2 regions of the Paenibacillus sp. FSL R5-0623 genome follow, and region 1 is predicted to be linked to the other one. Evidence: predicted binding sites of a transcription regulator. Region 1 holds the regulator's gene; the other holds the start of a gene.
The links. Region 1 encodes CtsR, which represses protease genes until heat stress. Its sites were predicted from a motif close to ATGGTCAATAAAGGTCAAACA; they were not measured.

Region 1 (3,980 bases):
TACGTCCAATGACTGGGTCCAGGTTGTTCTCTTTGGCATACGCCGTTAGATCACGCGCCAGACTGTCCAGTGTTGGTGTGCTGACATTGGCAGGTGTTCCATTATGACTGGATACAGCTTCACTGCTGCCAAGCAACTGCAGCACTTGTTGACGTGCTTTGTTCAGGCTGATCCCCAGGTTATTGAGCACACGTGCTGCAACACCCTCGCCTTCACGAATCAATCCGAGCAGGATATGCTCTGTGCCTACATAAGTGTGGCCCAATTTACGAGCTTCATCCATAGACAGTTCAATTACTTTTTTCGCACGTGGCGTATATGCAATGTTGGTAGGTTGCTCTTGGCCACGGCCAATCAGCGTTTCTACTTCATCCTGAATTTTTTCCAATCCGAGTCCCAGGCCGATCAGTGCTTTGGCTGCGATGCCTTCGCCTTCACGAATGAGGCCGAGCAAAATATGCTCAGTACCGATGTTATTATGACCGAGACGGACAGCTTCTTCCTGCGCGAGTGCGAGCACCTTTTGGGCCCGTTCCGTAAATCTTCCAAACATCATATCTCCTGCACCTCCATGGTTTTGGATAAAACGAGGTCATGTAATGAAATAACCGTCGTATTCTTCATATCATTTTTGTTTGCAGCCGTGCTGCGAATAAAGTCATTTGGCATTTGTAGATGCCTTATTATATAAAAGCCGCAATGCGGCATGAAACCTTAATTCAATACAATATCAGGCTAAACTAGGACTGCTTCGCTGCCTTGATCGTATCACGAATCAACTGAGCACGGTAGATGTCACGCTCATCTGTGCGCATATCTTCCCCGAACGTTTTCTGCAAGAATCCCGGCTGTGTCATCACATTCAACTCATTCATTACCGTAATGGACAGTCCATCCAACAAACCGAGATCCACGCCAAGGCGTACATCCGATAAGCGCTGTGCAGCTTCCTTGGAATCAACAATAGCTGCATGAGACAATATGCCGTAAGAGCGCATGACACGATCCGTAATCCGAAGTCTGGAGTCGGTAATTAACCGTTCTCTGGCTGTACGCTCATGACCTATCATCTGTAATACAACACCATGCAGGTTCTCGATGACTTCCTGTTCGGTCTGTCCCAATGTAATCTGGTTCGAGATCTGGAACAGGTTACCCATCGCCTCGCTACCTTCACCGTATATTCCTCTTACCGTCAATCCCACTTGGGAAACTGCGGTTAGAATACGGCCAATCTGTTGTGTCATCACCAGGGCAGGCAAGTGCATCATAACCGATGCTCTGACACCTGTACCTACATTGGTAGGACAGCTGGTTAAGTATCCTCTGCGATCATCAAAAGCATAGTCCACGTGCGCTTCAAAAGCATCATCTATTGCGGAAGCTTTCTCCCAGGCTTCTTTCACCTGGAACCCCGGATAGAGGCACTGGATACGAAGATGATCCTCTTCGTTAATCATAATACTGACCGACTCATCCTCACTGAGAATAACCGCACCATTCCTGGATTCATTCGCAAGACTTGGACTGATGAGATGTTTCTCCACCAGCACCCGTTTGTCGAGTTCGTCAATATCGATCAGATCCAACGTATGAAAATCCCCAAAGGCATGAACGTCATCGTATTGAAGTACTTCGCTCAGCTTATTCAGCACCTCTTCCGATTGCTCATTGGAAGCCAGCATCGGAAACGGAACATGCTGAAGGTTGCGTGCAATCCGGACACGGCTGCTAATGACAATTTCGGAATCAGCCGCATCACTGCGCATCCAGTCGCTGAGCGCCTTCTCTGTAAAGCGCAGATTAGGCATTACGCATCCCTCCTACTCATGACAAACTTTACTCCTGAGCTATTCCTTTTTCAAGTCCTCTGATCTGGTCACGGATCTGAGCCGCCTCTTCAAATTCCTCTTGTGCGATGCTCTCTTGGAGCTCACGCTTCAGATCAGCAATTTGCCGTTTCACCTTGATGCGACCACCAGCTCGTGCAGGCACTTTTCCTACATGGGACGTATTACCATGAACCCGCTTGAACAAAGGATCCAGACGACTGTCAAAATATTTATAACATGAACTGCAGCCGAACCGGCCTATCTTACTAAATTGTGCGTACGTCATACCACACTCTTCACATTGAAGAGCTTTTGCAGGTGGTGTTCCTGCCGATCCACTTTTGCCGGCTGGATCAAAATCAAGCAATCCGGACAACAAGTTGTGAATGGAAAACCCACCTGCTGTTCCAGGGATCATTTCCCCTTTTTCACGGGCACATGACTCACAAATATGGAATTCCGTCTTCTCTCCATTTACGATCTTCGTAAAATGAAGTGTCGCCGGACGTTTATTGCATTCTTGGCACAGCATATTGATGTACCTCCTTTGACCCCGATAGTTTTCATTTACCGAGCAAAGATATTAACATCGCCTTCAACATTCTGGCACGAATTTGATCCCGGTAAGGAAGTTTGACCAATATAACCTCTCTAGATACAGCAGCTCGCATCAACCCGGCTTCCCGCTTGCTCAAGAAGCGCGCTTCTTCCAATTGATAGATCAGACCTTCGGCAGCTGTCTGCCCGATCTCTTCACCAATACTATGGTGCAAATGATTATGCAGAGCTGATTGGGCCGGTAATTCAATGCGCTGTATGCGAACATAACCACCACCGCCGCGTTTACTCTCTACCAGGTATCCCTTCTCGAGTGTAAAACGTGTGCTGATGACATAATTGATCTGGGAAGGTACACATGAGAATTGATCTGCCAGATCATTACGCTGAATTTCAACCATTCCTTCGGGACTTTCATGCAAAATACTCTTCAGATATCGTTCGATAATATCAGAGATATTACGCATCCAATCATCCTCCACTGTCTGAAACGTTAAGTCAATAAGGACCCACACGCCCCCACAGAGTACACCTTCTCTACCCATTTAACCAATCAGGGAAACAGCGAATCTTGCTTCCACAGGTGTCAATAGGAGAGCGAAGGAAGCACGAAGGTCCTTTAATATTCCCTTGATCCTCCGATGAAGTGAATCCCGTATATTGGCGATCATGCATCAGATTGTAGAAAGAAAGCTACTTAAGTATTAAACCTTTAGTTGACTTTGACTTTCTTTGACTTTATAACCATTATAGCATATTTTGTGGTTTTGCCAAGTGGGGTCACTATTCATTTTTTACGATTTTACACGAAATATTCCCCGGACACAAAAAAACCTCTCCAAAATTGCTGGAGAAGTCCATTTGTCTTTCAATCACGCCGTATTTCTATATAAGCTAATCAGGTTAAATGGAGCAGTGGGAATAGTCATCAGAAGAAATCGAGCAAATAGGTTTCCCGTTCAGGAATCGCTTGTTCCAAAGCCTTGATTGCTGTGTTCGGTCCGTGAATTCTTCCGATTCGCGCCATTTCCGTTGGTCTGCGATATCCCATCAGGACCGCGGTAAGGGATTGAATATCCACCTTAATGATCTGATCATCAGTAATTGGCTCCGATGTTTTCCATATGGACGCTGTCCCGTTCATTGCCACGTTTAATTGCCATACCCCTTCATTCCATGGAGCGTGGGCATCTTCTACCTGAAGAACAATCTGCACCGGTGAGTCCTGGCTTGCAAATGGATACTGGGATATAAACTGCTCTACACTAACGATACGCGCCATAAAATAAGGTACAATCTCCTGCTGAATCCGTGGGTTATCCAATTGGAAGGCAAGCGTATCACTGGCAGGCGCCTGCAACGTTACTTCCTGGATCATGGAATCATGGTTGGCAATGAAGGTCCACAGCCCTTGCCTCGCCTCTTCATTCAGATAGATGATCTCTTTAATGGTAAATTTATTTTCCTTAACCTCATATAAAAGATAACCTTGTGCTGCATCAGCTTCATCGTAATATACAGCCTTCTGGCTGGTCCCATTAACAAGAACTGAATTCTCCCACCTTGCATCATCCCGAACCAGAGTTCCGT
Region 2 (3,980 bases), 800 kb from region 1:
CAGGGGCAATGCGCTTTCGGCTGGAGCAGGCTTATCGTTCCATGAAGCAGTTTGTATCTGCCGGATTGGATGGTTAATAGAGGCCGGAAACGTTTTCCTTAAACCGTATCAAGGGATTCCCCTTGAAAAAGAATCTAATCTTGTTTATACTAAAATGGTTATTTTGTACGTGATTGCCTACGTGAACATGTGAATTTTGGAGGGGAAAGTATACAATGAAAGCAACTTGGGAAAAGATAGAGAAGAACCTTGGGGTTCTTGAGGTTGAAGTGGATGCAGATCGTGTAACTGCAGCACTCGACAAAGCTTTTAATAAAGTGGTTAAACAAGCAAACGTACCTGGATTCCGTAAAGGTAAAGTACCACGTTCCATCTTCGAAGCACGTTTTGGTGTAGAGAGCCTTTATCAAGAAGCAATTGACATTTTGCTTCCTGAAGCTTATACAGAAGCAATCGACCAAACGGATATCTTCCCGGTTGATCGTCCTGACGTAGATGTTGAACAATTCGCTAAAGGACAAACTTTCAAGTTCAAAGCAAAAGTAACTGTGAAACCTGAAGTTACTCTTGGTGAGTACAAAGGAATCGAAGTTGCTGTAGCAAAAGGTGAAGTAACTGAAGCAGAAGTGACTGAAGAACTTGAGCGTCTTCAACAACGTCACGCTGAACTCGTTGTAATCGATGAAGGTTCCGCTGCTAACGGCGACGTTGCAGTAATCGACTTCGACGGTTCCGTTGATGGTGTACCTTTCGAAGGTGGACAAGCTGAGCGTTATTCCCTGGAACTGGGTTCCAACACATTCATTCCTGGATTTGAAGAACAAGTTGTGGGTCTGTCCACAGGTGACTTCAAAGACGTAGAAGTGACTTTCCCAGAGAGCTACCATGCAGCAGAACTTGCTGGCAAACAAGCGGTATTCAAAGTGAAAATTCACGAAATCAAACGCAAACAGCTTCCTGCATTGGATGATGAGTTTGCTAAAGATGTTAGCGAATTCGACACTCTTGAAGAGTACAAAGCTGACCTGAAAACACAATTGGAATCCCGTAAAGCTGACGAAGCCAAAGCTGCACAAGAAAATGCAGTTGTAGAAAAAGTGGCTGAGAACGCTGAAGTGGACATTCCTGCTGCAATGGTTGAGAGCGAAGTACAAAACATGATGCGTGATTTCGATAACCGTTTGCGTAACCAAGGTATGAACCTTGAAATGTTCCTGAGCTTCTCTGGCCAGACTCAAGCTGACCTGAGAGGACAAATGCAAGAAGATGCTTCTAAACGTGTTCGCAACAACCTGGTGCTTGAAGCTGTAGGTAAAGCGGAAAACATTGAAGTATCTGACGAAGAAGTGAATCAAGAACTCGAGAAAATGGCTGAATCTTACAAGCGTCCTGCTGATGAGATCCGTGGCATCCTCGAAGGTAATGGTTCCCTGGACAGCCTTCGCGATGAAGTTAAACTGCGTAAAACGATTGACGTTCTTGTTGAGAACAGCACAGTTGTTGAACCGGTTGAAGCTCCAGCTGAAGAAGTTGTTGCAGAAGCTGACGGAAAATAAGACAAGCTGTTATCAACTTGTCAGTTGAATAAACGATAAGGCACGTGAATTATTGCGTGCCTTATTTTTAAATTATGACATCCATTTTATAGAAAATGAAGTAATTATATGGATGAACACTAATTTTATTGATCCCTGTACACTTTTTACATACCTATGTACTTCATGCAAATAAAAAAAGGCAATACGGCATAGGATGGCTTCAATTTGCACATACATAGAAAACATGGTTAAATATGATCAGGCTAAAAAAGTAAACAAACGGATGTCTGACCCTTCTTGTGAAAAATGACATTGTCACAGGAAAGTGTTAGAATGAATTTGGGTTTGCTTTACAGGTGGCCTATGTCTAATTACATGTAGAAAAGAGGTTGGTCTCATGAGTCTGGTGCCAATGGTTATAGAACAAACCAATCGAGGCGAGCGGTCTTACGATATATATTCACGTTTGCTGAAAGATCGCATTATCTTTCTAACCAGTGCGATTGATGACGATGTAGCCAATCTTGTCATAGCACAGCTTTTGTTTTTGGCAGCCGACGATCCTGAGAAGGATATCAGCTTGTACATTAACTCACCTGGTGGTTCTGTCACCGCAGGGATGGGTATATACGATACGATGCAATTTATCAAGCCGGATGTATCTACCATTTGCGTTGGGATGGCAGCAAGCATGGGCTCGTTATTGCTGACAGCCGGTGCACCTGGCAAGAGATATGCGCTGACAAATAGCGAAGTAATGATTCATCAGCCGCTTGGCGGCATTCAAGGACAGGCTGCGGATATTAAGATACACGCAGAATGGATTATTAAAACACGTCAGAAACTGAATCAAATATACGTCGATCGTACGGGTCAGTCTCTTGAGAAAATTGAGCGGGATACAGACCGTGACTTCTTCATGAGCGCTGAAGAGGCTAAGACGTACGGCATTATTGACCAGGTGCTCAGTAGACCGATCAATTCCTAAAGGGGTGGTTTCATGTTTAAATTTAACGATGAGAAAGGGCAACTGAAATGCTCTTTTTGCGGTAAATCTCAGGAGCAGGTGCGTAAGCTGGTCGCTGGACCAGGCGTGTACATTTGTGATGAATGTATCGAACTTTGCACCGAAATCGTTGAGGAAGAACTCGGTCATGACGAAGAAGTAGACCTCAAAGATATTCCAAAACCAAAAGAAATTCGTAATATCCTGGATCAATATGTTATTGGACAGGAACAAGCGAAGAAGTCATTGTCTGTTGCGGTGTATAATCACTACAAACGGATCAACACACAAAGCAAAATTGAAGACGTTGAACTGTCAAAGAGTAACATTTTGCTGTTAGGACCTACGGGTTCTGGTAAAACGTTGCTTGCGCAAACGATGGCAAAAATTTTGAATGTTCCTTTTGCTATTGCGGATGCTACTTCATTAACAGAAGCGGGTTATGTAGGTGAGGATGTGGAGAACATCCTGCTCAAACTGATTCAAGCTGCTGATTATGATGTGGAAAAAGCAGAGCGTGGCATTATTTATATCGATGAGATTGATAAAGTAGCGCGTAAATCCGAAAACCCATCCATTACTCGTGATGTATCGGGCGAAGGTGTGCAACAGGCTCTCTTGAAAATTCTTGAGGGAACTGTGGCTTCTGTACCACCACAAGGTGGTCGTAAACACCCTCATCAAGAATTCATTCAGATCGATACAACGAATATCCTGTTCATTTGCGGCGGTGCCTTTGATGGTCTGGAGCAAATGATCAAACGCCGGATCGGTAAAAAAGTCATTGGCTTTAATACCGTTTCTGAGCAAAAAGATCTGAAACCAGGTGAATACCTGGGTATGGTATTGCCGGAAGATTTGCTGAAATTTGGTCTGATTCCGGAATTTGTAGGCCGTCTGCCAGTCATCTCCACTTTGGAGCCGCTGGATGAAGATACGTTGGTACGGATTCTTTCGGAACCAAAAAACGCGCTTACCAAACAGTACCAAAAATTGCTTGAGCTGGATAATGTGAATCTGGTATTTGAACCAGCTGCATTGCTTGCGATTGCAAAAGAAGCAATTAAACGTAACACAGGTGCACGTGGATTACGTGCCATCATTGAAGGTATCATGCTTGAAATCATGTATGAAGTGCCTTCACGTGATGATGTTACGAACTGTGTCATTACTGAAGAAGTTGTTGAGAAAAGAGTCGTGCCTGAACTAAGCCAATCGAAGGACGATAAGCAGGAAGAGAGCGCCTAATAAAGGCCTGAATCCCGTTGAACTCTGAAATATAGACTTGTCAGTTCTCCACTTTGGCAGAAGGCGAATTCATGTCTCTGTCAGGGTGGAGCTTTGACGTTGTGGGGAGAGAAATCACTCATGTATTTAAGACAGGATACACGTCCCGTGAAAGTGGGAAACGTAACGATCGGTGGCAGTAACGAAGT

Region 2: a site for CtsR is predicted at 1,823-1,843, ahead of clpP (ATP-dependent Clp endopeptidase proteolytic subunit ClpP). Genes of this name have one in related genera too.

What each region holds. Positions count from the first base shown of each region.
Region 1 is NZ_CP150233.1:6,167,849-6,171,828, forward strand. It holds gene clpC (ATP-dependent protease ATP-binding subunit ClpC) at 1-556, opposite strand, end outside; gene MKY92_RS27125 (protein arginine kinase) at 741-1,811, opposite strand; gene MKY92_RS27130 (UvrB/UvrC motif-containing protein) at 1,840-2,364, opposite strand; gene MKY92_RS27135 (CtsR family transcriptional regulator) at 2,396-2,857, opposite strand; gene MKY92_RS27140 (GNAT family N-acetyltransferase) at 3,319-3,980, opposite strand, start outside.
Region 2 is NZ_CP150233.1:5,369,650-5,373,629, reverse strand. It holds gene MKY92_RS23640 (hypothetical protein) at 1-77, shown strand, start outside; gene tig (trigger factor) at 216-1,556, shown strand; gene clpP (ATP-dependent Clp endopeptidase proteolytic subunit ClpP) at 1,936-2,526, shown strand; gene clpX (ATP-dependent protease ATP-binding subunit ClpX) at 2,539-3,792, shown strand; gene ispG (flavodoxin-dependent (E)-4-hydroxy-3-methylbut-2-enyl-diphosphate synthase) at 3,913-3,980, shown strand, end outside.